One region of the Tissierella sp. MB52-C2 genome, then DNA from elsewhere that is predicted to be linked to it. Evidence: predicted binding sites of a transcription regulator. Region 1 holds the regulator's gene; the other holds the start of a gene.
What was found. The regulator HrcA, encoded in region 1, represses chaperone genes, less so after heat shock. The targets are predictions, from matches to a motif close to ATTAGCACTCNATANTATNGAGTGCTAAT.
Positions count from the first base shown of each region.

Region 1 (16,005 bases):
CATCATAAATTGGTCTTAGATATGGGTCTACTTTTTCCTGCAAATCACCAGGTAAAAAACCTAAGCTTTCTCCAGCTTCAACGGCAGGTCTTGTAAGAATTATTCTGCTTACTTCTTTATTTTTGAAAGCTTGAACTGCCATGGCCATGGCTAAATAAGTCTTTCCTGTACCTGCTGGTCCAATTCCAAATACTATATCATTGGATTTAATTGCATCTAAATATTTTTTCTGCCCTATGGTTTTAGGCTTAATACTCTTTCCTGATGCTGTAACACAAACTACTTCATTTAATAGTTCCTTTACATATTCTCCTTGTCCCTCTAGTAAAAGTTTAATAGAGTATCTAAGCTCTTGTTTATCAAGTTTTCCCTGTTTTTTAATTATCTCAATTAAATTATAAATTAAGCTTTCTCCCAAATCTATAGATACTCTATCCCCATATAGTTTTATTTCATTTTCTCTAATTGCTATATTAATTCCCAATTCTTCTTTTATTATAGCAATATTTTCATCTAAATCTCCAAATAATTCTCTTGTGATTTCATTGTTTTCTATTACAATACTATTTTCTTCTATATTGTTTGTCAAACTTACTCCTCCTTGTTCTCTATCTTGCTCTCTATTATCTCTTTTCTTCCTATATCCTCTAAGACTTCTACTATTACTTGAGTAGTTAATATATTTCCATCTACTTGATGTCTAGTATTTTTTGACTGTATTTCTGCCTTTTCAGGTAACTGTTCATTTATTTCTTTTGTAGCCTTAATTTGAGAGTCTCTTTTTAAGAAATCTAGATTCTGTTTGATTTCTTTTATCTCCACTTCTCTATATTCATAGTCTACAGTTTTAATTGGAAAACTTATATTATATTTTTGAAGATTTATTAAATCTTTTTTTATTTCTATTTCTTTATAATTGGTAAAAGGAATATTTCCTTTCATAAAAACAATACCTTTATCTCCAACTTTAATTCCTTTTTCCTTATATACTTTTCCTGTTTCTCTTTCTTCATTTTTTACTATAGGCTCTTTTATAATACTACTATATCTAGTTAATGCCATTACTTCTCCTTCTGCATGAACTAAGGTCTGTTGCTCTATATTCTCATTAGCCATTATACCTGTTATAAGGATTTCTCCCTCATTAACTACTTGGCCTTTCTCCACGACCCCTTTACCATTCCTAGGTACAACTTTAACTATAACACCTTTCTTCTTTGCCACTACATGGCATGGATATGATTTATCTACTTTTTCAGGTGGCAAATCTTGTTCTTTTATTTCTATAGTCATTTTAGTTCCTTTTATATTTACAGAAACGAAGGAAAAATAATCATAATTATCTATTAGCATATATTTTATATCATCTTTATTCATATTAAATTTTAGTTTGCCTATATTTATATTGTTATCCTTAAGCAAAGAAATTATATGTTCCTTTGGTGTTTGTTCATTTCCTATTATTTCTATATTCCAAATAGTAGATGTTAGCCATATAATCATCATCCAAAACATTAAAAAACCTACGACTAACATTTTTCTTTCCTTTAATCTTATTATACTAAATGGAAGTCCTACCTTTTGTTTTATTTCTACTCTACAACCTACTTTTTTCACGATTTCCCTTAGTTCCTTAAATCCTCCAGTTGTGGATTTCATTTCCAATACAAGATTATTTTCTCTTTTTACATCCCAAAGATAGATATCATGTGTAGCTGCTAGATTTAACAATCTCTCTAATGTTAGCCCTTCAACCCTAATAATAACATATCCTCTAAAATAATTCCATATTTTTATAGCTAGCATATCAACACTCCTAGCCTACAATTTCTATATTTTCAATATTACCTGTAATAATAATTTCTTCAGATATTATAGTTTTTATTTCTAACTCTTCTCCCGTTATTTTAAATATTCCTGATTTTGTATTTATCCTTATGGTCTCTGTAGTATATTCTATTATTCCTTTGTGATTTAATAGAGATGCCTCCACATTACCTATTACCGTTAACCTTGGTAAATCCATCATAATATCTATGGGCAGTTCTAAAGCTTCTGAAATAGTATACTTTACATTTTCTAATGGTCTTTTCATATTAATCCCTCCGATAAATTCTATGCATTTTATAAAAAGACTATTCCATATAATAAAGAAGCCTGTAAAATTTACAAGCTTCTCCTTTGGTTTTGTATACTTTTAGGAGGAGATAAGATTTCAGAAAATATTATTCCTCTTAAAATATCTTCCCTTAACTCTTCTTTTTTATCATCAATGTTTGTTGAGTTTAATGATTCCATAGATCTGGGTGTCTCTAAAGTTCCAAGGTCTTCTGAAATATTCATACTATTTGATTCTTCAGAATACCTATCTCTTTTTAACCCTCTGTCTATATTACCAGCTTTTTCTCTAGTACTTACCCTAATATTCTTCTTTTCTATTGTTTTATCTTGTCTTTTAGAAAATCCTCTTTGCCTTTCCCTTTGAAGTTCTTCATCTAAAATCTTTTTTAAATCTCCTAAGGTTCTAGATTGTTGAGGTTGTCTATTCATTTCTGGCATTCTTTTCTTCTTGGATTCTTCTATTTTTTGCTTATCCTTTACAGATTTTAAAATTAAATCTGTTACGATAATAAAAATAAAGAATAGTATAGGACCGGACATAATATCCCTCCTTATTTCTGCTTCTTATCGTCTTCAGTCATTTTAGATATTGATGAACGCATATCTGTATCTGCTAGTATATTTCTCATATTATAATAATCCATAACTCCTAAATTACCTGATTTTAAAGCTGACGCTAAGGCCAATGGTACTTCTGCCTCTGATTCTACTACTTTAGCTCTCATGGCCTGTACTTCTGCCTTCATTTCCTGCTCTTTAGCTACTGCCATGGCTCTTCTTTCTTCCGCCTTAGCTTCTGCAATTTTCTTATCTGCCTCTGCTTGATCCATTTGAAGTGTAGCCCCTATATTTCTACCCACATCTACATCTGCTATATCTATGGAAAGTATTTCAAAAGCGGTTCCTGAATCTAACCCTTTATCAAGTACAGTTTTTGATATTCTATCAGGGTTTTCTAATACATCCTTATGAGAGTCTGAACTACCTACAGTAGTTACAATTCCTTCCCCTACTCTGGCTATGATGGTTTCTTCTCCTGCTCCCCCTACTAGCCTTTCAATATTAGCTCTCACAGTTACTCTTGCTTTAACTACTACCTCTATACCATCTTTAGCCACTGCAGCTATTTGTGGAGTCTCTATAACCTTAGGATTAACTGATACCTGAACTGCCTCTAATACATTTCTACCTGCTAAATCTATAGCAGCAGCTCTTTCAAACTCTAATGGAATATTTGCTCTTTGTGCTGCGATCAAGGCATCTACTAAAGTATTTACATTTCCTCCTGCTAAATAATGAGCCTCTAATTCGTTGATTCTAATAACTAATCCTGCTTTTGTAGCTTTAATCATTGGATTTACTAATCTAGATGGAGCTACCCTTCTAAGTCTCATACCTATAAGTGTAGACATGGATATTTTAACTCCTGAGAAAAATGCTGTAATCCAAAGTCCAACTGGCACAAATGAAAAGAAAAGCATTACAACAATTATAATAAATAATGCAAAACCTATTGGGAAAAATGCTGAACCCATATTAACCCCTCCTAACAAATATTTTTGAACCTTCTACCCTCGATACTTTTATAGCTACATTTTTGGGAATAAAACTACCATCTGATAGAGCATCTAATTTTATTCCATCTATTTCTATAAACCCAGCTGGGCGAAGTTCCGTTATACTAATTCCTTCTTTATCCATATATTGATCCATAGAATCTACCGATAAAAATCCTTTTTCATCTTTGTATTCTGTATCCAATATAATCTTATGAAGTGCATCACTTTTAAATCCCATTTTAATCAAAATTACAGTTACAATGGTAGTTATTATTATGGCAACACTTAATGATGCCAAGGCTATAACAAATGAATCCATAGCCAAAATTATACCTAACCCCACCAATATTATTCCACTTATACCTGGAAGTCCAAATCCTGGTACCATTGCTTCTAATACTAAAAGTATTAGTCCTATGACAAACAGAAGTAATGAGAACCAAGTTGAGTTTCCCGCTAAGGAATTTCCTCCAAAATATAGACCAAATCCTATTATACTGATTAAACCACCAATACCAAATCCTGGCGTCAAAATTTCAATTACCAATCCAACAAGCCCTATTGTTAGCAATAAGCTACTAATATAAGGATTGGAAATATAATTGGCCCATCTTATTTGAGCATCACTATCTGCATATACAAAGTTTGATAAAATTAAGATTATCAATAATACAAATACAACTATCCATTTATTTTTCATTACAACACCCCCTAATTATGTGTGCTAAAATACATATTATACAATACTATTACCCATAAATCTAAAAAATAACTCTCAAATTTAATATAAAATATTCCTTGCTATATAAATATTATATCATTAAAGAACTTATATGTGAAAAAACCTGGGTAAATACCCAGGTTAATTAAGAATTTTCTTTATCATTTTATTTACAATATTGCCATCAGTTCTACCTTTCACCTTTGGCATTACAGTTTTCATTATTAAACCTATATCTTTCATAGAAGTTGCATTTATTTCCTTGATAGCTTCAGCTACTATTTCTTCTACTTCTTCTTCTGAAAGTTGTTTAGGTAGATATTCTAAAAGAATATCTATTTCATTTTCTGTTAATTGAACTAAGTCTTCACGTTGTCCTTTTTTAAATTCTTCAATAGCCATTCTCTTTTCTTTTAATTGCTTAGATATGATTTCTAGTATGGCCTCTTCAGATACATCTATTCTTTCATCTACTTCTTTTTGCTTTATAGCTGCCCTTATCATAGTAATAGTATTCTTTTTAATTGTGTCTTTACTTCTCATGGAGTCTTTTAAATCCTCCATTAACTTTTCTTTAAGGGACATTACTTCCACCTTCTCAATTAAAATTTAGAGTGTTTTTTCCTTCTGGCTTCTTCGGATTTCTTTTTACGTTTAACGCTTGGCTTTTCATAGTGCTCTCTTTTTCTAGCTTCACCTAAAATGCCAGCACGTGCACATTGTCTTTTAAATCTTTTTAATGCATTATCAAGAGACTCGTTTTCTCCAACTTTAATTTCTGACATCGACTTCTCCCTCCTCTCTCCACTGCAAGAGTACTTTCATACTATAACTACTGGGCATACACACTAGATTATTATACATTAAAATATTAAATATTTCAACTAGTATTTAGCCTGGTGGCCATAACATTTTTCTTTTACCTAATACATGAAAATGTATATGTTCTACAGTTTGCCCACCATCTATACCACAGTTGTTTACTATCCTATAACCTTCCTCTAATCCCTTTTCTTTTGCTATCTTAGATACTATAAATAATATATGACCCATAATATTTTTATTATTTTCATCTATGTAAGCTGCTGATTGTATATGTTCTTTAGGTATTACAAGAAAATGTACTGGTGCTTGAGGATTAATATCTTCAAAGGCTATAACCTCTTCATCTTCATAGATTAGGTTACTAGGTATCTCACCTTTAATTATATTGCAAAACAAACAATTCGTCAATTAGTTCACCACCTTAATTATAATATATAATAGATTTATTCACCAATTAAAAAATCATCTTTAGTATCCTTTATTTTTATATCCATTATACTACCTATATTATGACTTTCTTTTTTAGATTTTACACGAATATAATTTGTAGTATATCCTTCTATAAAATCCTTTTCTTTTTTACTTTCTTCTTCAAATAATACAGAGAGTTTTTTTCCTATAAAGCCTTGGTTAAACTCAAGCATTAATTCCTCTCCTAAGGATATCAGTCTTTCTGATCTACTATTTTTAATATTTCCATCTACTTGTTCCTTATACTCTGCCGCAGGAGTACCATTTCTCGGAGAATATTTAAATACGTGAATTTTAGAAAATCTAATATCTTTTACGAATTCTAGGGTTTCAGCAAATTCTTTATCTGTTTCTCCTGGAAAACCTACTATTATATCTGTTGTAATTCCTGCATTTGGCATATACTTTCTTATTAACTTTACAATATCTCTATACTGAGAAGTAGTGTATTTTCGATTCATTCTTTTAAGAACTGTATCCGAACCTGACTGTAGTGATAAATGAAAATGGTCGCATACCTTTCCTATATCTATTATTGTCTTCATAAATTCTTCATCTATTAAAGTAGGCTCTAAAGAACTAAGCCTAATTCTTTCTATACCATCTACTTTAGCTACTTCTTTTAATACCCCAGTTAAAGGAGTTTTATCTATATCTTTACCATAGGAAGCTACATGAATTCCAGCTAAGATTATTTCCTTAAAACCAGCCTTAGATAGTTTTTCGGTTTCTTTAATTATCTCATCAAGACTTCTGCTTCTTATGGGTCCTCTAGCATATGGAATTATACAATAAGAACAAAATTGGTTACAACCATCCTGAATTTTTATATAAGCTCTAGTCTTAGACTTTATTTCGTCTATATTTATAGTTTCAAATTCTTTTTGTGTTTTTACATTTCTAACTATATTTATCTTCTCATTTTTTTCCTTTACTTCTTCACATAATTCCAGTATTCTACTTCTTTCAGTAGTGCCCATAATAATATCTACTCCTTCAATTTTGGACACTTCCTCAGGAGATACTTGGGAATAACACCCTACTACTGCAATTATGGCATAGGGATTTAACTTTTTTGCCCTAGATATAAATTGCCTTGATTTTCTATCAGATAAATTTGTTACTGTACAAGTATTTATTACATATATATCAGCTATTTCCTCACTATTTACAACTGTATAGTTGTCCTTTTCAAATATTTCTTCCATGGCTTCCGTTTCATATTGATTTACTTTGCAACCTAGGGTATAAAAAGCTACTTTTTTCATTAAATCACTCCCAAATTTCCAAGTTCATAAAGTATTATTGTAGCTGACACAATTCCAGCTGTTTCCGTTCTAAGTATACGAGGTCCTAAAGTTACTATTTTGGCTCCTATCTCATTTAGTTTCTCTATTTCATCAGGTTCAAATCCGCCTTCAGGACCAATTACTAGATGTATATCATTTCCTTTTACATCTTTTAATCCAATTTTGATGGTTTCTTGTTTTTCATCTTCATAGGGTACAATTATATTTTCTTTATCCTTTAACATATCTATCATTTCATCAAAGGATAAAATATTTCTTACCTTTGGAAGAATATCTCTTTTACTTTGCTTTGCAGCTTCATCTGCTATGACATTCCATCTCTCTACTTTAGATTGCTCCTTTTTTATGTCTTTTATTTTCATTACTGACCTATGACTTGCCAATGGATAGAATTCCTTTATTCCTATTTCCGTACATTTTTGTATGATTAAATCCATTTTATTTCCCTTGGCTAATCCTTGATACAAGGTAATATTTATATCTGATTCGTTAGTTCCTTCTCTTTTGTCTATTATTTTTGCAATAATTTTATTCTTGTCCATAGAGCTTATTTCACAAGTATACGTTATTCCATTTGATCCAATCTCAATTTTTTCATCTGTCTTCATTCTCAAAACGTCTTTTATATGCTTTACATCAGTACCAATTATCTCTATAACATCTTCTTGTATTTGTTCCTTTTCAACAAAAAATCTATGCATTTTTTCACCTAATTATTAGTTGCTACAATACAAGCCCAACTATTTTTCTTCTTGATTTCTAATACTTTAAATCCATTCTCCAATAATGCTTTCTCCACTAAATCAATTTTTTCTACAATAATGCCTGATGTAATAAATATTCCATTATCCTTTAGATATGCTTTTAAATCCTTTGTCATTTTTGCAATTATTTCTGCTATTATGTTGGATACTATTATATTAGCCTTACCTTCTACTACATCTAGTAAATTACCGTTTTTAATTTCTACAATATCACTTACATTGTTTAACTCTATATTTTCGTTAGATACTTTTACACATACTTCATCTAAGTCTACTCCTACTACTTTCTCCGCACCTAGTTTAGCTGCAACTATACTAAGTATACCACTACCACAGCCAATATCATATACTATATCTCCTGATTTTACATATTCTTCTAAAGCCTCAGTACACATCATAGTAGTTTCATGGGTTCCCGTACCAAAAGCCATTCCTGGGTCTAATTCAATTAATATATCTTCTTCTTCCAATGTGCATTCTTCCCAAGAAGGTTTAATTACTATTTTCTTACCTATTCTAAGGGGTTTATAATACTTTTTCCAAGAGTCTGCAAAATCTTCATCGTTTATAACAGATATATTGATTTCATTCGATGCTAAGGCTATGACAGGATTGTCTTCCATTCTAATTCTTATTTCTTCGATTATTTCCTTTACATTTTCTTGTTCTGAGAAATAGGCTTTAATAAATATATCATCTGATTCTATGTTGATTAAGTTTGGATCCACAAAATCCCAATTTTCCTTATACTTAGATAGTTCAAGAATATCCCGTGGATCTTCTATGGCAAGTCCTGTAGCCCCTGCATCATACAAGATACTTGATATTAAATCTTCTAATTCGGCAGTAGTTCTTATTTTAACTTCCGTCCAGTTCATAAATACACATCCTTTTTAGTTTAAAATAATTATACCCTAACCATCATGTAACAATCTTTATGATTTTAAAAACAATCACCATATAGTGATTGTTAGTTAAAGGCATCTTTTACCTTATCAAAAAAACCTTTTTTATGTTCTTTAATATGTTCTCCAGTTTCTTTTGCAAAATCCCTTAATAATTCTTTTTGTTTTTCTGATAGTTTAGTAGGAACAGATACTTCTACAGTAAAGAGTAAGTCTCCTCTTCCATGGCCTCTAAGATATGGAACTCCCATGTTTTTAAGTCTATATTCAGTTCCTGTCTGAGTTCCTTCTGGAATAGTATATTTTGTTATACCTTCTAATGTTGGTACTTCTATTTCTGCTCCTAAAGCCGCTTCTGTAAATGTAATAGGCATAGTGAAGTATATATTGTTTCCAACACGATTAAATATAGGGTCTTCAGCTACATTTATATATATATATAAATCTCCGCTAGGTCCACCTTTATCTCCAGATTCGCCTTCTCCCCTCATGGATATAATAGACTCATTATCTACACCTGCTGGAATTTTAATCTTAATCTTTTTACTTTTTATTTCTTTTCCAGAACCATTACAGCTGTTACATTTTTCTTTAATGATTTCTCCTGTTCCATTACATCTATCACAAGTTGAAGTTCTTACAAATTGTCCAAGGGGAGTTTGTTGAGCATATCTAACTTCTCCTCTACCATTACAGGTCTTACAAGTCTCTTTTGCTGTACCTGGTTTTGCTCCTGTTCCACTACAAGTACTGCAATTTTCTGTTCTTCTAATTTGTATTTCCTTTTCTGTTCCAAATATTGCTTCTTTAAACTCTAGATTTAAGTCATATCTTAAATCATTACCTTTAGTTGGTCCATTTCGCCTAGACCCTCTACTAAATCCACCACCAAACATATCAAATATATCTTCAAAAATATCACCAAATCCACCAAAGCCTTCACCATATCCTCCTGCTTGAGGATCTACTCCTGCGTGTCCGAATCTATCATATCTAGATCTTTTCTCTGGATCACTTAATATCTCGTAAGCTTGATTTGCTTCTTTAAATTTTGCTTCTGCTTCTTCATTGTCTGGATTTAAATCTGGATGATACTTTTTCGCTAAGGTTCTATAGGCTCTCTTGATTTCATCTTCTGATGCATCTTTCCCTATACCTAAGATTTCATAGTAATCCCTCATCATTTCACCAACCTTTAAATTTCCTCATACAATTATATCAAATATATGAGCTAAATCAAATGATTTAGCTCATATATTTATCTATTTTTTATTCTTCATCTACTACTTCGTAATCTGCATCTACTACATCATCATTTGAGTCTTGATTACCTTCTGGATTAGCTCCAGTGTTTTCATACATCTTTTGGGATATAGAATAGAATACTTCAGTTAATTCTTCAGTTTTTTGTTTGATTTCATCGTAGTTGTCTCCTTCTAGTGCTTTCTTAAGCTCTTCTAATTTGGATTCAACTTTTTCTTTTTCATCTGCCCCGATTTTTCCTTCTACTTCCTTTAAAGTTTTTTCAGTTTGATAAACTAAATTATCTCCATTATTTCTTATTTCAATAGTTTCTTTTCTATTTTTGTCTTCTTCTGCAAATTGTTCTGCCTCTCTTACTTTCTTTTCTATTTCATCATCTGAAAGCTTAGTTGAAGCAGTTATAGTTATTCTTTGCTCTTTTCCTGTACCTAAGTCTTTTGCACTTACATTTACAATACCGTTAGCATCTATATCAAAAGTTACTTCTATTTGTGGAACTCCTCTTTGTGCTGGTGGTAATCCAGTTAATTGGAATCTTCCTAAAGTAGTATTGTCACTTGCCATTTGACGTTCACCTTGTAAAACGTGAATATCTACTGATGTTTGATTATCTGCTGCTGTAGTAAACGTTTGGCTCTTTTTAGTTGGTATAGTTGTATTTCTCTCAATTAATCTAGTAGTTACTCCACCTAATGTTTCAATACCTAAGGAAAGAGGGGTAACGTCTAATAAAAGTATATCCTTAACTTCTCCAGCAAGAACTCCACCTTGTATTGCTGCACCTAAAGCAACACATTCATCTGGGTTAATATCCTTTTGAGGTTCTCTGCCGATTAACTTTTTAACTGCATCTTGAACAGCTGGAATTCTAGTTGACCCACCAACTAAAAGTACTTTTTCTATATCAGAAGCTTGTAAACCTGAATCTTTTAATGCTTCCTTAACAGGCTCTAATGTTTTATCAACTAGGTTAGAAGTTAATTCATTGAATTTTGCCCTTGTAATGTCCATATTTAAGTGTAATGGACCTGATTGAGTAGCAGTAATAAATGGAAGATTTATATTTGTTGACATAGTTGAAGATAATTCTTTTTTAGCTTTTTCTGCAGCTTCTTTTAATCTTTGTAGACTCATTTTATCTTGTTTTAAATCTATTCCATTTTCTTTCTTGAATTGATCTGCTATATAGTTTACTATGGTTTCGTCAAAGTCATCTCCACCTAGATTATTATTTCCACGAGTAGCTAATACTTCAAATACTCCATCTCCAAGTTCTAGTATAGATACGTCAAAAGTACCTCCGCCTAAGTCGAATACCATAATCTTATGTTGTCCTTGCTCTTTATCCATTCCATAAGCAAGAGCTGCTGCTGTTGGCTCATTTATAATTCTTTTTACTTCTAATCCTGCTATCTTTCCAGCATCTTTTGTAGCCTGTCTTTGGCTATCTGTAAAGTATGCTGGTACTGTAATTACTGCTTCAGTTACAGTTTCACCTAAGTAACTTTCCACGTCTGCTTTGATTTTTTGTAAAATCATAGCTGATATTTCTTCTGGTGAATAATCTTTACTATCTATATTTACTTTAAAATCTGAACCCATTTTTCTTTTTATTGAAGCTATTGTTCTATCAGGATTTGTTATGGCTTGTCTTTTTGCAGTTTCACCAACAAGTCTTTCTCCATCCTTTGTAAATGCTACTATAGATGGTGTTGTTCTATTTCCCTCTATATTAGCTATTATAGTAGGCTCTCCACCTTCCATTACAGCTACGCATGAATTTGTAGTACCTAAGTCAATTCCAATTATTTTTCCCATATAAAATTCCTCCTAAACAAATGTTATTTTGCAACTTTAACCATGGACGGTCTAATGACTTTATCCTTTAACATATACCCACTTTGCAATACTTCAGATATTTTTCCTTCATCATACTCTGTATTTTCTTCCATAAATACTGCATGATGAAAGTTAGGATCAAAATCTTCTCCTAAGCATTTCATTTCTTCTACACCATTGTCCTTAAAGGTTTTCATCAGTTGTTGATATATCATTTCTATACCTTTATAAAAACCATTTTCTTTATCTTCTTCTGATTCCATTGCCCTCTGGAAATTATCTATTATAGGCAATAAGCTACTTACAAATGACTCTAGAGCATAGGCTATTGTGCTTTCTTTATCCTTTTCAGCTCTTTTTCTAAAATTAACAAAATCAGCTTGAAGTCTTAATAATTTATTATTTAATTCTTCTATTTCTTTTTCCTTTGATTGTAAAGTTTCATCTAATTCTTCATTAGACTCATTAGAAATAGCTTCTTCTGTTAAATCATCTTCCTCTTTAGTTTTTTCATTTTCTTTTTTCATTCCATCACCTCTTAAATATTATAGTTACCTTGAGATATGTTTGCCCATAACCATATCTATAATTTCTGTAATATTTACAGAAAATAACTGCAATATATTTATTAAATTCAAATAATCCATCCTTGTAGGGCCTATAATTCCTATTTTCCCTAGGGTTTTATCTCCTAGTTTATAAGTTGTTGTAATTAAACTACAATCCTTTATAGAATCATAAATATTTTCATTTCCAATTATTATTTCTATATCCTGGGATACAGGGTTATTTAACAAAAGATCTAAAACTAAATCCTTATCTTCTATAAAGGATATAAATGATTTAGCTTTTTCTAAATCCTTATATTCTGGAAAATTTAATATCTTAGTTATGCCATCTGAATATAAATCTACATTGTCTATATCCTCCATAGATTGGTTTATAATAGGTATAATTTTATCTATAGTGGCCTTATATTCATATATTTCCCTCATTATGCCATCAGATAATTCTTCACCAATTTCATCTATGGATAACCCCTTTAATCTATGGTTTAGATAATTAGATATGGTATTAACTTGTTCTTCTGGTATTGCTTTGTTTAATCTAAAAATAGAATTTTTAACTGCCCCAGTATCACTTATTAAAACCATCAACAATTGCATCTCATCAATTGGTATTAGCTGAATATGTTTTATTTTAGCTCCATTCAGACTAGGAGATATGGCAAGAGCTGTATAGCTAGTTATGGCTGATAATACCTTAGCAGAATTTTGCAATAGTTGTTCTATTTCCCTTGATTCACTAATTAATATTTTTTTTATCTGGTTTTTCTTTCCTAAATCTATATTGTACTTTTTATTTTTTAAGATTTCATCTACATATAATCTATAAGCTTTATCAGATGGAACTCTTCCTGATGAAGAATAAGGTTTATTTAAATATCCTAATTCTTCTAAGTCAGACATTTCATTTCTTATGGTGGCAGAACTTACTCCTAAATCATATTGTTTAGTTATTGTCCTTGATCCTATAGGTTCTGCACTCAATATATAAGAGTTGATAATGGCATAAAGAATTCTAAGCTTTCTATTATCTAGCATACTTTATCACCTCAGTATTTTAAATACTAGATCGTTTATTAGCACTCTATCTTATTGAGTGCTAATGCTTACGATTTAAAGTTACCACTACTAATAAATTTTGTCAATAGTTTTTGATAAAAATATTTAATTATTTTAAAAAATCTATTTCTACTAAGTTAGATAAATCTAAGCCTTTCTTTGTTAATTTAATATAATCTTTTTCATTTACTATTAAATTATTATCTACATGCTTACTTATTATATCCCCATATAGATTTTCTATTTTCCTTTTAAATCTTCTTTCAAATTCTAATTTATCAATTCCTTTTATCTTTCTTAATCCCAATATACAAAATTCCTCTATTTCTGTTTCCTGATCTATTATTTCTTCTCCGTATATTGGGAGAACTTTCTCGTTTAGTTTTTTTATGTAATTATTTATATTAGATGTATTAAAAAATCTTTTACTTTCCATATAAGAATGACTATTTAATCCTAATCCTAGATACGAATTTACATCCCAATACACTAGATTATGTTTGCATTCATAACCTGGCAAACAATAATTGGAAATTTCATAATGATTATATCCATGATTTATAAGATATTCAGTAATCTTATGATACATTTCCCTTTCTGTATCTTCATCAGGCAGCGTTAATTTTCCTTCATTATATAAATCATAAAGTTTTGTATTTTCTTCTAATATAAGTCCATAATATGATATATGTTTCACTCCAACTTGAACTACCTTATATAAAGAATCTATTACATTTTCAATAGTTTGGTTTGGAAGACCAAATATTAAATCTACATTAATATTTTCTATACCTACTTCTTCTAATAATTTATAACTTTTATAAAAATCTTCTGCCTTATGAATTCTCCCTATGGACTTTAATAAATTATTATCTAAAGTTTGTACTCCCATGCTGACTCTATTTATTCCACTTTCTTTATAAAGTCTTACTTTTTCTTTACTTAATGTTCCTGGATTTACTTCTATGGTGGTTTCCATTAGACCAGTAGTATTAAAATTTTTATATATAAACTTGAGTATTTCATAAATATATTTTCCGTCTATAGATGATGGAGTTCCGCCTCCTATAAATATGGTTTTTATAGTATAATTTTTTAGTTTTTCTCTATATAGTTCTAGCTCAATTAGGACACTATTTATATAATCATGGATTTTATCATTTTCATAAGCAAAGGATGTAAAATCACAGTAATAACATTTACTTATACAGAAGGGTATATGAATATATAAGGATATTTCTTTCATTTTTTCCTCCTAAAATTAATTTAGGAACGGCTAAAACCGTTCCATAGATTATTTTTCATCATATTTTAGAACAGTTAAAAATGCTTCCTGTGGAACTTCAACTGAACCAATTTGTCTCATACGTTTCTTACCTTCTTTTTGCTTCTCAAGTAGTTTCTTCTTCCTTGATATATCTCCACCATAACATTTAGCAAGTACGTCTTTTCTAAGGGCTCTTATGGTTTCTCTAGCTATTATTTTAGATCCTATTGTTGCTTGAATAGGTACTGCAAACTGATGTCTTGGTATAACATCTACTAATCGTTCTGCTATATTTCTTCCTCTTTCATATGCCTTTTCTTCGTGAACTATTAAAGAAAATGCATCCACTAATTCTCCATTAATAAGAATATCCATTTTTACAAGCTCAGATTGTTGGTATCCCTTCAGATCATAATCTAGAGACGCATATCCTCTAGTCTTTGATTTAAGAGCATCAAAGAAATCATAGATTACCTCATTTAAAGGTAGTTCATAATGAAGTACAACTCTTTTTTCCTCTAGATATTCCATGTTTAAAAAAGTTCCTCTTTTATTTTGACAAAGTTCCATTATTGCACCTACATAATCTGTAGGAGTCATTATATTAGCAGTTACTATAGGCTCTTCCATATATTCTATTTCTGTTAATGGTGGAAGATTAGATGGATTTTGTATTTCTAACACTTCTCCTGTTGTTTTAGTTATTTTATATATAACAGAAGGAGCTGTAGTTATTATATTTAAGTCAAACTCTCTTTCTAATCTTTCTTGAATTATCTCCATGTGTAAAAGTCCTAAAAATCCACATCTAAATCCAAATCCTAATGCAACTGATGTTTCAGACTCAAAATCTAAAGATGCATCATTTACCTGTAGCTTTTCAAGAGCTTCTCTAACTGTGTTAAAGTCTTCTCCTTCTGCAGGGTAGATTCCGCAATATACCATAGGTATAACCTTTTTATATCCTGGTAATGGTTCTTCAGTTGGATTTTCTGCATCAGTTATAGTATCACCAACTCTAGCATCCTTTACATTTTTTATACTTGCTGTTACGAAACCTACATCTCCAGGTTCTAATTTATCTAAAGTTATATGTCTCGATGTATTTACACCTACTTCTACTACTTCGTAGGATTTTCCTGTTGACATCATCTTTATTTCCATGCCAGGCTTCATAGTACCTTCATATACCCTTATATAACAAATAACACCTTTATAGCTATCGTAATAGGAGTCAAATATTAATGCTTTCAATGGTGCGTTGGGATCTCCCTTTGGTGAAGGTACATATTTTACTATATTTTCTAATACATCTTCAATATTTAATCCTTCTTT
Region 1 is NZ_CP133261.1:2,218,896-2,234,900, forward strand. It holds gene RBU61_RS11095 (PhoH family protein) at 1-589, opposite strand, end outside; gene yqfD (sporulation protein YqfD) at 592-1,806, opposite strand; gene yqfC (sporulation protein YqfC) at 1,817-2,095, opposite strand; gene RBU61_RS11110 (hypothetical protein) at 2,167-2,661, opposite strand; gene floA (flotillin-like protein FloA) at 2,673-3,656, opposite strand; gene RBU61_RS11120 (NfeD family protein) at 3,658-4,380, opposite strand; gene RBU61_RS11125 (GatB/YqeY domain-containing protein) at 4,543-4,986, opposite strand; gene rpsU (30S ribosomal protein S21) at 5,004-5,186, opposite strand; gene RBU61_RS11135 (histidine triad nucleotide-binding protein) at 5,293-5,634, opposite strand; gene mtaB (tRNA (N(6)-L-threonylcarbamoyladenosine(37)-C(2))-methylthiotransferase MtaB) at 5,670-6,965, opposite strand; gene RBU61_RS11145 (RsmE family RNA methyltransferase) at 6,965-7,708, opposite strand; gene prmA (50S ribosomal protein L11 methyltransferase) at 7,717-8,649, opposite strand; gene dnaJ (molecular chaperone DnaJ) at 8,742-9,860, opposite strand; gene dnaK (molecular chaperone DnaK) at 9,946-11,757, opposite strand; gene grpE (nucleotide exchange factor GrpE) at 11,781-12,305, opposite strand; gene hrcA (heat-inducible transcriptional repressor HrcA) at 12,330-13,382, opposite strand; gene hemW (radical SAM family heme chaperone HemW) at 13,513-14,649, opposite strand; gene lepA (translation elongation factor 4) at 14,698-16,005, opposite strand, start outside.

Region 2 (16,005 bases), 580 kb from region 1:
TAGAGATTCCTAAGTTTTTCTTAATTTGAAACACCTCCTTCTACTATTATCAAATATAAATTTTTAAATCATTAAATTAGATTTTCCTAGCTTAATTACTGTACCTAATAGTAAATCACAACCTAATTTTATATCTTCAAATTTAGTATCTTCCTGTGGAGAATGACTTAGACCATCTATACTTGGTACAAATATCATTCCAACATCAGTTATTTCTGTTAACATTGCTGAATCGTGAACTGCACCACTGTTCATTTTCTTATATGCATATTTCTTCTCTATGGCAACCTCTTCAATAGCACTTATAACTTTAGGCGATAGTTTTACACAATCTGACTCACCTACTAAATCTATAGAATATTTAAGACCTCGTTTTTCTGCTACTTCCTTTGTCTTATCTATTAATTCTTTAGCTACTATTTCTATTCCTTCTATTTCTACATCTCTAATATCTACATTAAATTCTACTTGCCCTGGTATAACATTTGATCCATTAGGTTGACAATGAATTTTTCCAACTGTTGCAACTGTATCCTTTAATGCATTTTCTTTCGCCACTTTTTCCATATAAGTAATTATTTCAGCAGCTCCAACCATAGGGTCTTTCCTTAGATACATTGGAGTAGAACCTGCATGATTTGAAACACCCTCTAAACTTACTTTGTAAGTCTTCATTCCAACTATTGCTTTTACTATACCTATAGGAAGGTTTTCTGAATGAAGTATACCACCTTGTTCTATATGAAGTTCCACCATAGCTTTTGATTCTTCTTTCTTCAACACTTCATTTTCTACATTATCTACATCCAGTCCAAAATCCTTCATAACTTGATATGCAGTAACTCCATCATCATTTTTCAGTTTATTTAAGTATTTTAACTTATATGTTCCAGATAAAAACTTACTTCCAACCATTGTCGTACCAAAGTTTGAACCTTCTTCTTCTGCAAAGATAATTAGTTCAATTGGATTATCCAGTTTAACATTATTTTCTTTCATTACTCTAATTACTTCTAAACCCGTTATAACTCCAGTAAGACCATCAAATTTTCCGCCATTAGCAACTGTATCTATATGAGAACCCATCATTATAGAAGGTTTATCTTCATTGTTATCTATATATTTAGCTCTAATATTTCCTACGCCGTCTATCTTAATGAATAATCCTAAGTCTTCCATTTCTTTAATTAAATATTCTCTGACCTCTTTATCTTCCTTACCATAAGAAAATCTTGTACATCCCATATTGGGAGTAGCCGTTATCTTTGTCACATTTTCTATATCGTTTTTTATTCTTTCAATACAGGACTCCAATTTTGTGCCTCCTTCTATTTTTCTTTGCCATTATGTATTGCAAACTCCGTGCCAAAATAGAAATATTAATTATATAAATTCTTTTTAAAGTCGTTTTTTCTTATCTTATACATAAAATAATATGTTAATTACACGCTTTTCAATGGTTTCAAAATAAGGAGTATTGATAAAATTAAAATAATAATAGTTTTTAATATTCTTAACATTAATAGTTTCTTATAAGATTTTCACATAAAATAAGGTTTTGATGATTTTTGTCATCAAAACCTTATGATTTATTTCATCAACAATATTTTATTTTCAATTTCTTTGCTTTTTTTACTACTGTTGATTGGTCTATTTTTAATACCTCTGCGACTTTTCTAGTTGTTTTATATTTATCAAATGCTGATATTAATATTTTACGTTCTAAATCCTCCACTGCCAATTTTAAAGGAATTATTTCATCAGTATAATTTTGCTCCTGAGGAATATCTATTATTTCTTTAACGTTTGTATCTTCAATTATATTTCCAAGGGTAGTTATTACAAGTCTTTCAACTATATTGCCAAGTTCTCTAATATTTCCTCTGTAATCATAATTTATTAGAATATTGTAAGCCCCCTGAGAGATATATTTTTCTGTATTATGTTCTTTATTATACTTATCAAGCATTTTTTTTATTAATCCTGGTATATCTTCTTTTCTTTCCCTTAAAGGAGGAATAGTTACTGGCACTACATTTAAACGATAATATAGGTCTTCTCTAAACTTCCCTTCACTAATAAGCTTCTTCAAATCCTTATTAGTTGCAGCAATTAGCCTTCCTTCAATCTTTATAGGCTTCTCTCCTCCTACTCTAAAAACTTGCTTTTCTTCTAAAGCATGAAGCAGCTTTACTTGAAGTTTCATAGACATATCTCCTATTTCGTCTAAGAATATGGTTCCTTTACCTGCAATTTCAAATAATCCTTTTTTTCCACCTTTATTGGCACCAGAAAAGGCTCCACTTTCATAACCAAATAACTCTGATTCTAAAAGATTTTCTGGTATGGCACCACAGTTAATAGGAACAAAAGGTTCATCTTTTCTAGTACTACTTTCATGAATTACTCTTGAAATATATCCTTTACCTACTCCTGTTTCTCCTAGTAACAAAACTGTAGCGTCTAAATCTGCTATATGTAAAATTAAATCCATTATCTTCCTCATTGAAGGACTTTTATAACTTACATCAGAACTGTCTATTCCCTGTCTCTTATTTAATTCTTTTTGAAACCACTGTAACTTGCTTTGCACTTCTTTAAGTTCTAATCCTAGATTTTGATTCTCCGTTATATCTCTAGAGATATTTATTATTTTAACTATATTCTTATTTTCATCTAATATGGGGATTCCTGTTACCATAAGGATTTTATTAGCACCAGTTTTTTGTATCAAAGTCACCTTTTTACCTTTTCTTATGACTTCCGCTGTAACTGAAGTATCAAATACTCCTTGTTTTTCTAGTTCAAAGGCACTGATTCCAATTAACCCCTTTTCCTGAACTCCAAAATAAGGCTCACATGATTTACTTACTCTAGTAAATACTCCATTTCCATCTGCTATGGTAATCTGGTCGTAGCTTATATCCATTAATAATTTCAATTCTTCATAGGCCTGTTTATAGAATTCTAGTAGTTCATCATTATTCATTAGTATCGCTCCTGTCTAGAATAAAAAATCTTATATATATAATATCATTAGTTTATATATTTGTACAAATCTACTATATTATACTTTAGTTTATTGTAATTACTCTCTGGTTTAGATATTATAAGGTATAAAAAAATGGATTCAAAAGAATCCATTTTTTTATACCTTAAATTGTTTTACCTGATCGTTTAATTTTTCTGCAATCATTGCAAGCTGTTCACTGGAGTTAGCGATTTCCTCCATAGCTGCTGTTTGTTCTTCTACAGATGCAGAAGCTTCTTCTGTTCCCGCCGCATTTTCTTCAGATATAGCTGATAGATTTTCCATTATATGAATGATATTTTCTTCTTTACTAGTTATTTCATGGCTGGAATGATTAACTTCATTAATAACTATCTTCATATCCTCTATGGCTTCAGCAATTCCAATGAATTTACTGTTTGTTATACTTACACTTTCAGTTTGAGATAAAACTACTTCTTCTAATTCTTCCATAGTTTTTACTGCTGTTAATGTTTTATTATTTAAATCCTCCACAATAGTGCTTATTTCTTCTGTAAATTTATTGGATTGTTCAGCTAATTTTCTTATTTCATCTGCAACTACTGCAAATCCCCTTCCTGCCTCTCCTGCTCTAGCCGCCTCAATAGCCGCATTCAATGCTAATAAATTGGTTTGACTTGCAATGCTCTTTATCATTTCACTGGCATTAGCAATTTTCTCTGCACTTTCATTTGTATTTATAATAACCTGTTGAACTTCTTTAGAAGATTTACTACTAACATCTGTTTTCTCCACAAGAATCTTAAGTATATCTAATCCTTCATCCTTCAGACTATTTACTTTTTCAGCAGAATCGTTTAGGTTTCCTATATAATATTCATTCTTCACCACTATATCTCCAAGCTCAGATATGGATAACACTCCTCTTTCAGTATCCTTAGCCTGCTCAGTTGCTCCAGTTGCTATTTCTTCAATAGCCCTGGCAATTTCATCAGCCGCTGTGGCAGATTGTTGGCTAATAGCTGTAAGTTCCTCTGATGAAGTAGCTAGATTATGAGATGTATCAAGTACATTTCTAATTATACCTCTCATTGAGTCCTGCATTATATTTATGGCATTAGATATTTCTCCTAATTCATCATTTTTATTTATTAAATCCTCTGGCATCTCCTTAGAGAAATCACCTTCTTCCATGTACTTCATTTGTTCCTTTAGTCTAGCTATGATTTTCACAGCATAGTTAGAAGCATTAAATAAGATGAATCCTAAGACTACAAAAGATATAATCATCATTATAACAACAAAAATAATATTTCTACTAATAGTCTCTTGAACCTCATCTACAGAAAATCCTACGGACACAGCACCAATATGTTCTCCATTGATTACAACTGGGTATGAAATATCTAAAACATTAACACCCTCTTCTTCATAATACCATTCTTGAGTAAAAGGAACACCATCTATTGCTGCTGATTTGCTGCCTTCATCATCAAGTATTGTACCTATTTTTTCTTTGTTATTATGAGCCATGATTTGTAAGTTTTTATCTATAAATAATCCATAATAAATCTGTTCATCCTGTGATATTTCGTCTAAAAAACTTTGGTAACTAAAAGAATCTGTTAGTTCCTGAACTTTATTCGCATTTATACCTATTTGTACAAAGGTTCCTTTTGGTCCCTTTAAATATCCATACTTTAAATAATTTTCAGACTCTGAATCTTTTCTAATCTCCTCTATTAATTCCTTATCACTACTTGTCATAAAGTTATGGACAGCATGTCCTTGATTGGCTTTCCAACCTACGTATCCATCAGTATTGGAATAGAGAGTTACTCCATCTGAACTATAATAGTTTATTTGTTCTACTTCTAAGTCTTCAGCTAGATTTTTCATAAGTTCATTGCTTAACCTATCTTCACTACCTATTACCATTTTTGCAGCAGATTTGATTTTATTGTCTAAAGAATTATTGATTATTTCCAATGACCTATAGTTGTCCTCTATATTTGCTATAAATCTTTCTGCTAGGTAGACTCCGTTATGCTCCATCTCGTTGATCAAGCTTGTTCTCAAGAAATAAGAAGAAAAAACGCCTATAGTTGTAATTACAATAAATACTACAATTAATGGAATTACAATTAATTTTGTCTTTATAGAGCCTTTTTTATTTTTTACAATTCCCTTCATAAACTCTCCTCCCAAATTATCTTTTGTGATTTTTATTCAGAACATCATATGAAAATTATAATTACGGCTATTCATACCCAGATTTATCCTTTAAAAACATTTTTCATCATAATTCTACAAATATCTACAATTATTACATTATTTACCTTCCATGGGGAAAAGCTCTTGTATTTGAGATAGATATATAAATTCAATTCCTTCTTCCTTTAACTTCTTAGACATCTTATCTATGGCATCCACAGTAATCTTACCACCTTGACCTCCTACATGGCCAATACCTACAGCATATCCTTTTTCTAATGCTATTTTTCCAAGCTGATTCATAGCATTTGAAATAGAGTAGTCATTTCTCTCATTATCTAAAAAAACATCTCTTTTAAAATATACTATTCCTAGTTCTTTACTTATATCTTCTGTAACTTTAGTTTCGTCAGTTCTACTATTTAAGAAATAAAGGTTTCTCTCTTTAACTACATTTAAAATTTCTCTCATAATTACTTTATCTTTCATAATCTTAGAACCCATATGATTATTTATTCCCTTTGCCCATTTTACTTGGTCTAAAGCATCATTAACTATTTCTTTAATCTCATCATCACATAGATTATCTCGTATTGCCCTAGGTCCCAACCATTTTGGGTCTCCCTTTTCAGGTTCCATGGGTAAATGAAGTATTATTTCCATATTAGCATCATATGCCTTTTTTGCATCAATCTCTGTATATTCTAAAAACGGCATTACCGCTGCAGTAATTGGTATATCAAGCTTAGCCAGTTCATCTATACCTTCTCCGTTGTTTCCAAAGTCGTCTATAACTAAGGCTACATACCCTGTTGGAGTAGTATTAGCTGCAAGATCTTTTTCCAAAAGAATAAATTTAAAAATAAGAAAAAATATAATAACAAGAATTAAACAAATAAGAGCTATTGTTTTTTTATTTGTAACAATAATCATATAAAATACCCCCTAAAAATATTATGAAAAAATAATTCATACATTAATATATGAATTATTCCCTAGTAATATTAAAGAAGCAAACAGCAAAATTCAATTAAATATTAATTCATAGCTGCTTATTAGTTATTGTATTACTACACTTTCGTCATAAAAAAAGAGGCCTCACATAAGTTCTCTAAACTTATGTGTAGCCTCTAATGTTTGTGTTTTGGCAACAAAATGGCAATAAATCAATTCCATCTTGTTTCAAACCTAGTAAATGTAGCAGGTCTGGGGTTTACTACATCATACCGCCCATGCCACCCATGCCACCCATTCCTCCCATGGCTGCCATTGGATCTTCTGTTTCCACATCTACTACTGCACCTTCTGTAGTAAGTACCATTGCCGCTACAGATGATGCATTTTGTAATGCTGATCTAGTTACTTTAGTTGGGTCTGCTATACCTGTTTGAATCATATCTACATATATTTCATTTAAAGCATCAAATCCAGTTCCTGGTGCTTCTGCTTTAACTTTTTCTACAATAACAGAACCTTCTAATCCTGCATTAGTTGCTATTTGTCTAACTGGTTCTTCTAATGCACGAACTATTATACTAACTCCTGTTTTTTCATCTCCATTTGTAGTTTCAAGTAATTTAGCAACAGCTGGTATTGCATCTATTAATACTGTTCCACCACCAGGAACCATACCCTCTTCAACTCCTGCACGAGTTGCAGCTAGAGCATCTTCAATTCTAAGTTTTCTTTCTTTAAGTTCAGTTTCAGTTGCAGCACCTACTTGGATTACTGCTACTCCACCTGATAATTTAGCAAGTCTTTCTTGAAGTTTTTCAGTATCAAATTCTGAATCTGTTTCTTCAAGTTGAGCCTTAATTTGTTTAACTCTATTTTTAATTTCTTCTTGATCGCCTTTTCCATTTACTATTACAGTTGTTTCTTTATCAACTTTTACCTTATCTGCTGATCCTAGCATATCAACAGTAGCTTCTTTTAGATCATATCCTAACTCTTCTGATATTACTGTTCCACCTGTTAATATAGCTATATCTTGTAACATTTCTTTTCTTCTATCTCCAAATCCTGGTGCTTTAACAGCAACACAGTTGAATGTTCCTCTTAATTTATTAACTACTAATGTAGCCATTGCTTCTCCTTCAATATCTTCAGCAATGATTATTAGTGGTTTGCTCATTTGTACTATCTCTTCAAGAATTGGAAGGATCTCTTGTATATTTGTAATCTTCTTATCTGTGATTAAGATATATGGATTATCATATTCCGCCACCATTTTTTCAGTATCAGTTACCATATAAGCAGATACATATCCTCTATCAAACTGCATACCTTCTACTACGTCTAAAGTTGTTCCCATGGATCTTGATTCTTCTACAGTGATTACTCCATCTTTACCTACTTTTTCCATAGCTTCAGCTATTAATTTACCGATTTCTTCATCCCCTGCTGAAATTGATGCAAGTTGAGCTATAGCTTCTTTAGAGTCAACAGTCTTAGAGAATCTTTTTATTTCTTCTACTGCAGTATTTACAGCAGATTTAATTCCTTTTTGAAGAATCATTGGGTTTGCACCTGCAGCTACGTTTTTAAGTCCTTCTCTAATAATTGCTTGAGCAAGTAAAGTAGCTGTTGTTGTTCCGTCTCCTGCTACATCATTAGTTTTTGTAGCTACTTCCTTAACAAGTTGAGCACCCATATTTTCATATTTATCTTCTAATTCAATTTCACGAGCTATTGTTACACCGTCATTTGTAATAAGTGGTGCACCAAATTTTTTATCTAATACAACATTTCTGCCTTTAGGTCCCAATGTAACTTTTACAGTATCAGCTAATTGATTTATTCCTCTTTCCATAGCACGACGTGCTTCTTCGCCAAATTTAATTTCTTTAGCCATTTACATACACTCCTTTTCGAATTTACTCCACAAATTTAAAGTTGATAATTTTTCCTACTCTACTATTGCTAATATATCGGATAATTTTAATATATTTAATTCTTCGCCATCTACTTTAATTTCAGTTCCTGCATATTTTGAAAATATTACTTTGTCGCCTACTTTAATTTGGTCTTTTTTCTTTTCGTCATTTGTAATATCTGCACCAATCGCAACTACTTCAGCCATTTGTGGTTGTTCTTTAGCAGCACTTGGTAAAACTATACCTGATTTTGTTTTTTCTTCTGCTTCAACCTTCTTAATTACAATTCTATCACCTAACGGTCTTAGGTTCATAATTAACTACCTCCCTATGTTAATAGTAATATTTTTCATTTTATTAGCACTCATTGTCGTCGAGTGCTAATATGTACAATATATATGTTACTTAATTAAATTGATGGAATCAAGTTCCAAATTTTACCGTTTTTGACCATTATATGTAATATTTGCAGATTAGCTATCTCAATCTCTCATTTTCTCCAAATTCCTCTATTTTTCCTTACAGAGCAACTAATTCAATTAACATATAGTAAATCAATGGTATAAATACAGCTGGAAGCATATTTCCTATCTTTATTTTCTTTATACCTAGTATATTAATTCCTATTGCTATGATTAAGATACTTCCTACTGCTGACATTTCATTTACAACTTGTGGAGTTAATAATTCATTTACTAAATTAGCTAAAAGAGTAATACTACCTTGATAAATAAATACTGGAATACTAGCAAAAGCCACTCCTATACCTAAGGTTGATGCAAATATTATGGATGAAATACCATCAATAATTGATTTTGCAAATAAAGTCTCATACTTCCCCTGTATACCTGCTTCTAGAGATCCAACTATGGCCATAGCACCTATACAAAATACTAAAGAAGCAGTTACAAATCCTTTAGAGAAATTGCTGTCTTTTTTATCAAACCTTCTCTGTAAATTATTACCTAAATTTTCAAGCATATTCTCTATTCCAATTATTTCTCCTAATAGACTTCCTAATACGATACTTCCTATGACTAGAATAATATTTTCTGACTTTATTCCTCCAGTAATTCCAATAATAATTACACAAAGCCCAATTCCATCCATTATAGTATCCTTATATTCTTCCTTTATTCCTTTTCTTAAACCTATACCCAATAAAGATCCTAATATAATTGCTAAACTATTTACTATTGTTCCTAACATAATTCATCTACCTCCTTTACTTCAGTAAATGGTGAATAACCGAGAATGGTAGTTAAAAAACACAAAATCCTCACTCAGATCTATCCACTTTTACTATATTTAAATAGAATACACTATTTTAAGAATCTTTTCTATCAAAAAAATGGAATCCTTTTAAAGAATTCCATTTTTACTCTATTTTTAATTATATTTCACTTTTCTTATATACATTGTCCTTATTATAATAAAATAAATCATCTGAAATACTAAATATCCCAATGCAACTACAAGACCATTTGTAAAAAGATTTTGTTGAAGTAAATTAGAAAGGGATTTCAATGCAAATAAAGAATGTGTAGTACTAACCACAAAGGGTAAAAAGAATATAGTCCCTATTTGCTTAGTTATTATCTTATTTATCTCCTTCTCCGTTGTTCCAATTTTTCTAAGTATATCGTATTCTACTTTATCCTGTTTTACTTCGTTGAATAGTTTGAAATATATTATACTGCCTGAAGCTATAAAGAATAAAAAGGCTATGAAAAATCCTATGAATAATGTAAACCCGAAATTATTTCTAATACTTTTATATGGAATTGCTTTGGCATAATAGCTGTATTGGTATTTATTGCCCAGCATCTCCTTTATTTCAACTGAAGCATCAAAGGAATTCTTCCATTTATCTAGTTTTATTCCATTGTATATAACCACATCATCATTTTCTGCTATTTCCAGCCAGTTTTCATAGTCTTTGTCATTTAATATAAATGTATCAAAATATCCTAATTTATTTAAGGACATTACATTATCATGTAATTCACCACTTACCTTATATTCTTTTATTTTGTCCTTTAGTTTTAATTGTGCTGTTTCTAGAGGATACCTCTTAATTTTTTCTGGTTTACCATCATAGCCAATTGTCTCATAAGGGAAATTATATACTACCTCATTCTCTTTTACTGTAATTTCATCCTTTCCCTGATAAATTGCTAGCTTATTATAATCTTCATTAGATATAAGTAAAATCTCTTCTCTAATACTATCATTGATTTTTTTAGATTCATTTTTAACCTTTATATTTTTAACTGTATGAAACTCATCTATTTTTAAATCATGTTTCTTTAGGATTTCTTTTGCTTTATCTATACTCTGATTATCCTTTAATGTTTCTCCTTTTTGTATTATTCCAATATCCTCCGGTGTATCAATTCCTGATATACTAGATATTTCTGTAAAAAATGAATATATGGTTTCTGTAGCAGTAAAAGTAATTGCACCTAAAATAGCTGCTGCAAATAATACCTTAGCTGTATCCTGTAATTTAAATATCATTTGAGAATAGGATATCATATTAACCTTTTTATAAAGGATATTTTTATTTTTTAAAATTTTATTAGCCACAGCTATACTAAATTGAGTAAATGTAAAATAGGTACCAGCTACAACTATAAATATAACTGGAAGCATAGCCAAAGGTACAAAAGCACCTTCTACAATCCAAGCTATGCCATATCCTAACGCCAATAAACTAACACCAAGAATTGACTTCTTTCTTGAAAAGTTTGGTATTTCTTTAGGTATCTTACTGCTTTTAATCTGCTGTATTATTTCTTTATTCTTTATTTTAAAAAGCATTAAAGTACTTACTAGCTCAAATAAGGCAAAGAATAATAAAATAGTAAGTCCTAAAGCTTTAAAGGATATGTTAAATGGAAGACTGATATCCATAAATGCTTCCATTGCCATGAGAAATAATTTTGAAAAAGCTATTCCTGATAATATACCTGTTCCTATAGATAAAAGAGATATTATCGTACTTTCTATAAATACATATTTCTTTATTTGCTTTCTAGTCATTCCGTATAAAGAAAGAAGTCCAAACTCCCTTCCCCTAGATTTTAAAAATATAGAGGTAGAATAGCCTACAAATAATACTGAAAATATTACTATTATTACTTGACAAGCTATCATACCGTTAATTACACCCATCTGCGCTACTGGATGTCCTCCTATATTCTTATAATTTAAAGAGGGATGAAATACAAAATTAGCAAATATAAAAAATGCTGTAACAGCAAATGCATTACTTAAATAATACATTACATACCTATATAAATTTCCTTTAACATTGCTAAGAGCCATATTAGATATTTTCATTATACCCACCTCCAAGAAGTGATAATGAATCTAATATTTCCTTGAAGAACAATTGTCTATTGCCGCTCTTTGTTATTTCTAGAAAGAATCTTCCATCCTTTATCATTATTATTTTGTTGCAAAAGCTTGCAGCAAAGGCATCATGAGTTACCATTACTATTGTTGCTTTTCTTTCCTTATTTATCTTCTCCAAGGAACTCATAAGGTCAAAGGATGCCTTTGAATCTAAATTCCCTGTAGGCTCATCAGCTAATATAATAGCTGGCTTATTTATCATAGCTCTAGCACAAGCAGTCCTTTGTTGCTGTCCTCCTGATATTTCATAGGTTCTTTTATTTAGAATGTCCTTAATATTTAATATCGTTGATATCTCTTCTAGCTTTTCTTCAATTTCTTTGTTTTTAAACTCTTCCAGCACTAATGGTAAAATTATATTTTCCCTTACAGATAAGGTGTCTAGTAAATTAAAATCTTGAAATATAAATCCTAGATTATTTCTTCTAAATATGGCCAAATTATCTGGCTTTAATCTATGAGGGTTTTGTCCATTTATTAGTACTTCACCAGAAGATGGTGAGTCTATTGTGGCAAGGATATTTAAAAGAGTAGTCTTTCCACTACCTGATGGACCCATAATTCCTACAAACTCTCCTTCTTTTATACTTATATCAAATTCATCTAAGGCCTTAACAGATAATCCCTTTCCCTTACTTCCATATATCTTAGATAAACCTTTTGTTTCTAATACTGTCATTTTTTTTCCTCCTATAATCAATCTTATGATTATACTATATAAAATTAAGGGAAATCTTCATATTGATTTCCCTTTCAAATTTAATCTTTATCTTACAACTTTGTCATATTAACTATTTTCTAAATTATAAATGCTTTTTCCATTATAAAATGTAACCTTTACTGTAGTTCCTTCCCCTTCCCTAGACTTTATATCTAAGCCGTGTCCCAGTCTTCTACATATATCCTTTGAAAGATAGAGTCCCATTCCTGTAGACTCTAAATACTTCCTGCCATTTTTCCCAGTAAAAAATGGATCAAATACCCTTTCTAAATCTCCACTGGCTATTCCAACACCTCTATCTTTTATGGAAAGTATAATATCATTATTCTCCTTATAGATCTTTATTAATATATCTTTGTTCTCACTTTCTTTAACTTTTGAATACTTAATACTATTGGATAGTATTTGACTAAGAACAAATTTTATCCATTTCTTATCCGATATTACAATTAGATCATTTTCTGAAAGAATTTTAGGAAATATAGAATTTACTATGAAGGCAGATCTATTTTCATTGATTACATTTCTTATGACTTCCAGCAAAGACACTTCCTCTACTTTAAAATCCAACTCAAATTCATTTACTCTAAGAGTATGTAGAGCCATCTCTAATCCATGGGATAATTTTTCTATCTCTTCCTCTATGCTTTCATAGCTTTTTCTCGTAGTTTCATCTATCATCTTATCCTTTTCATTTTCTAACATTAGCTTTATAACTGATACTGGAGTCTTCATTTCATGAATCCATCTATTATTAAAATCCATTTGAGTTTTGGCATTTCTTTTATATTTCTCAAGTTTATCTATGTAAATAGTATAATTTCTAACTAGAGCTTCTCTTAAAAATTTATATTCATTATTTATATTATCTGGAATATTAAATATATATTGTAGATGTTCGTCCTTATCTATGCTGTAATTAATTGGACTATAAAATTTCTTTTTTTTCATATAGTTAATTAATATTATTACTCCTAAGGCTATAAAAGACAAAACAAATCCATAGATAATATTTGATATATTAAGTCTTTCTTTTCTAATTATTAAATCAAGCATCATTATAGTTATAACTAGAAAAATACTAATAAAATATATAATAATATACAATAATTTATCTTTTAAGTAATCTTTAAAATTCATTTCCATCTACTCTCATTTCTTTATCATCTACAAAATCACACTCTGATGATGTCTTTTTTCTTTTTCTAGAAATAAAATCAAATAATGTAAAACATCCTCCTACTATAATACCAAAATAATACTCTATAAATCTAGATAATATCATAATAAATGTTAAAATGTTTTTAGGCAACATACTACTATAAAGAATATAGAATCCCCCCTCAGAAGCCCCTACAGTTCCAGGAGTGGGCATAAAAGAGACTGCCATATAAAGCAATGATTGTATACTCACTATATGAAAATAAGGCACTTCCCTAAGACCAACAGATAAATATACAAAATATGTTATTGAAAAATAGAATGTTAATTGAATAAAGGTTGTTAAAATCAATATAAAAGTAGTCTTTCTATTTTCTTTCATTCTATTTATACTAATGGTAAAATCCAAAATATACTTATCTAATTTATTTTCCAGTTTTGTAATATCTTTTACTATCCTTAGCTTATAACCAAATATAAAAAGCTTAGTAAATATTCTTTTAAATAATCTTTCGTTAAAGAAAAAGCCTACTATTATCAGCAGCATAAAGGCATTTAATAAACAGCCCATTATTATGAAAGGAAATGCTAATCTTCCTTTTCCTGATATTAAGTTAAAGTTTATTATAAACATAAATGCTGAATAAAATGTAACTACAATTTGATAAATTAAAAACTTAGTTAACATTAATGAAGAAGCTGTACCTACATGAACACCATCATTTACTAAAAGATATATTTGTGCAGGCTGCCCTCCCGTTGCAAATGGTGTAATAGCACCATAATATTGGCCAATCATAACAAGATTAAAAGAAGATAAGAATCCACCTTTAATATTTAATATCCTTTTCATTTTATGAATTATATAAGCATCACATATCCAATATAAAATCATGCAAAAAAAAGCTAATAATAAAAATCCCTTGTTTACCTTCCCCATTAATATAGGAAATTTAGAAAAATCATTATTAGAAATTAATATATAAGCAGTTGCTCCTAGCAATGATATTAGAATGACATAATTTATTATCTTTTTCATGCATCAGCACCTGATAGGAAGCTTACTTCTACCTCATTTCCTATTCCTTTGTCTAATGTTTCAAATTTAAATCCTCTTTCTATTAAAATTGGTAAAACTATATTTAAAGCTTGTATTGTATTTCCAGGGGCTCCATTATCACTATTATTGCTATGATTACTATCATGAAGAACAATTATATCTCCTTTACTTACATTATTAAGAATCTTATTTACAATCCTATATACATTAGCCCTAGGGTTCCAATCACTGGTGATTATTGACCATAGTACAGTTTTAAGTCCAAATTTATTTGAATAATAGTGAGTAAATGGATTAAAGAGCCCCCATGGCGCTCTATAGTATCTTACTTGATAATTAAATTCTTCAAAAACTTCCATAGACTTCTGAAAATCTCTTTTAGTCTGCCAATAGGTTCTTAAACACTGGTTCTTATGGCTATTAGAATGTAGTCCCAAAGTGTGACCGTCTTCTATCATTCTATAAATTATATCACTATGCTCCTTAGCTTTTTTAGCGATTACAAAAAAGGTAGCTTTAATTTCATACTTTTTAAGTAAATCTAATATCTCTAATGTATATATTGGACTTGGTCCATCATCAAAAGTTAAAAATATATTTTCTGAATTAGAAACTTTTCTTTTTACACAAGGCGAAAATTTTCTAAAATATAGACTTGCTAAAATAGTGTGTATTAAAATTATAAAGATTATAAAACCTATTATACTGTAATCATTCATTCAATCATCCTTCTCTGTCAATTTCGTAATAAATCAATACACTGTTCTGCTAAGATATCCATGTTTATATTTTTTCTAAGCTCAGTTAGGTTCCTTTTATATTCGTCAATTCTGTTTTTATTATTAGTTAAGTCTGTAATAATAAACTTTAATTCCTCAATTGTTAAAGCAATATCACCTATTGATTTTTCACAGACAAACTTAGAATTCTCTATTTCCTGTCCCAATTCCGGTTTATAAACAATAAAAGGTAACTTCGAAGCTATAGCTTCGAACAATGTAATACCCCCTGCTTTACTTACTAATAAATCTGATTGTGCCATAATTGAAGGTACCTGATCCGTATATCTAAGTGGTATGACATTTTCTAATTTTAGTTTAGATATTGATTCATATAATTCCTCATTCTTTCCTGCTAATACTACAGTTGTAGTATTATTAAGATTATCAATCCAATGATAAAAAGCTTTATCATTTGGTATTAACCCTACACCTCCGCCCATAATCATTATTATCATATGTCCCTTCGGTAAATAACAACTAGTTAAAGGCCTTGGTAACTCTAAGAATTCCTTTCTTAAAGGAATTCCCGTTACAACAATTCTTTCATCCTCTATACCCATGTCTATCATTTTACTTTTAATATACTTGGTTGCCACAAAGTATATATCACAATTAGGTGTTATCCACTCCCACCCGTTGACTACATCTGTAATACAGGTAATCAATGGTATTGAAATTTCGGATTTATCTTTTAATCTTGAGAGATATTGTGATATAGTTGGAAAGGTTGAAATAATTAGCTTAGGATTAATATCCATAATATAATTTTTCAACCTATT
Region 2 is NZ_CP133261.1:2,803,043-2,819,047, forward strand. It holds gene RBU61_RS14390 (DUF1097 domain-containing protein) at 1-34, opposite strand, end outside; gene RBU61_RS14395 (M20 family metallo-hydrolase) at 64-1,314, opposite strand; gene RBU61_RS14400 (sigma 54-interacting transcriptional regulator) at 1,598-2,989, opposite strand; gene RBU61_RS14405 (methyl-accepting chemotaxis protein) at 3,149-5,185, opposite strand; gene RBU61_RS14410 (divergent polysaccharide deacetylase family protein) at 5,324-6,139, opposite strand; gene groL (chaperonin GroEL) at 6,423-8,060, opposite strand; gene groES (co-chaperone GroES) at 8,115-8,396, opposite strand; gene RBU61_RS14425 (DUF554 domain-containing protein) at 8,602-9,291, opposite strand; gene RBU61_RS14430 (ABC transporter permease) at 9,472-11,427, opposite strand; gene RBU61_RS14435 (ABC transporter ATP-binding protein) at 11,414-12,181, opposite strand; gene RBU61_RS14440 (sensor histidine kinase) at 12,290-13,363, opposite strand; gene RBU61_RS14445 (lysylphosphatidylglycerol synthase transmembrane domain-containing protein) at 13,353-14,423, opposite strand; gene RBU61_RS14450 (polysaccharide deacetylase family protein) at 14,420-15,163, opposite strand; gene RBU61_RS14455 (glycosyltransferase) at 15,181-16,005, opposite strand, start outside.
Region 2: groES (co-chaperone GroES) is a predicted target of HrcA. The motif match lies at 8,439-8,467, and genes of this name have one in related genera.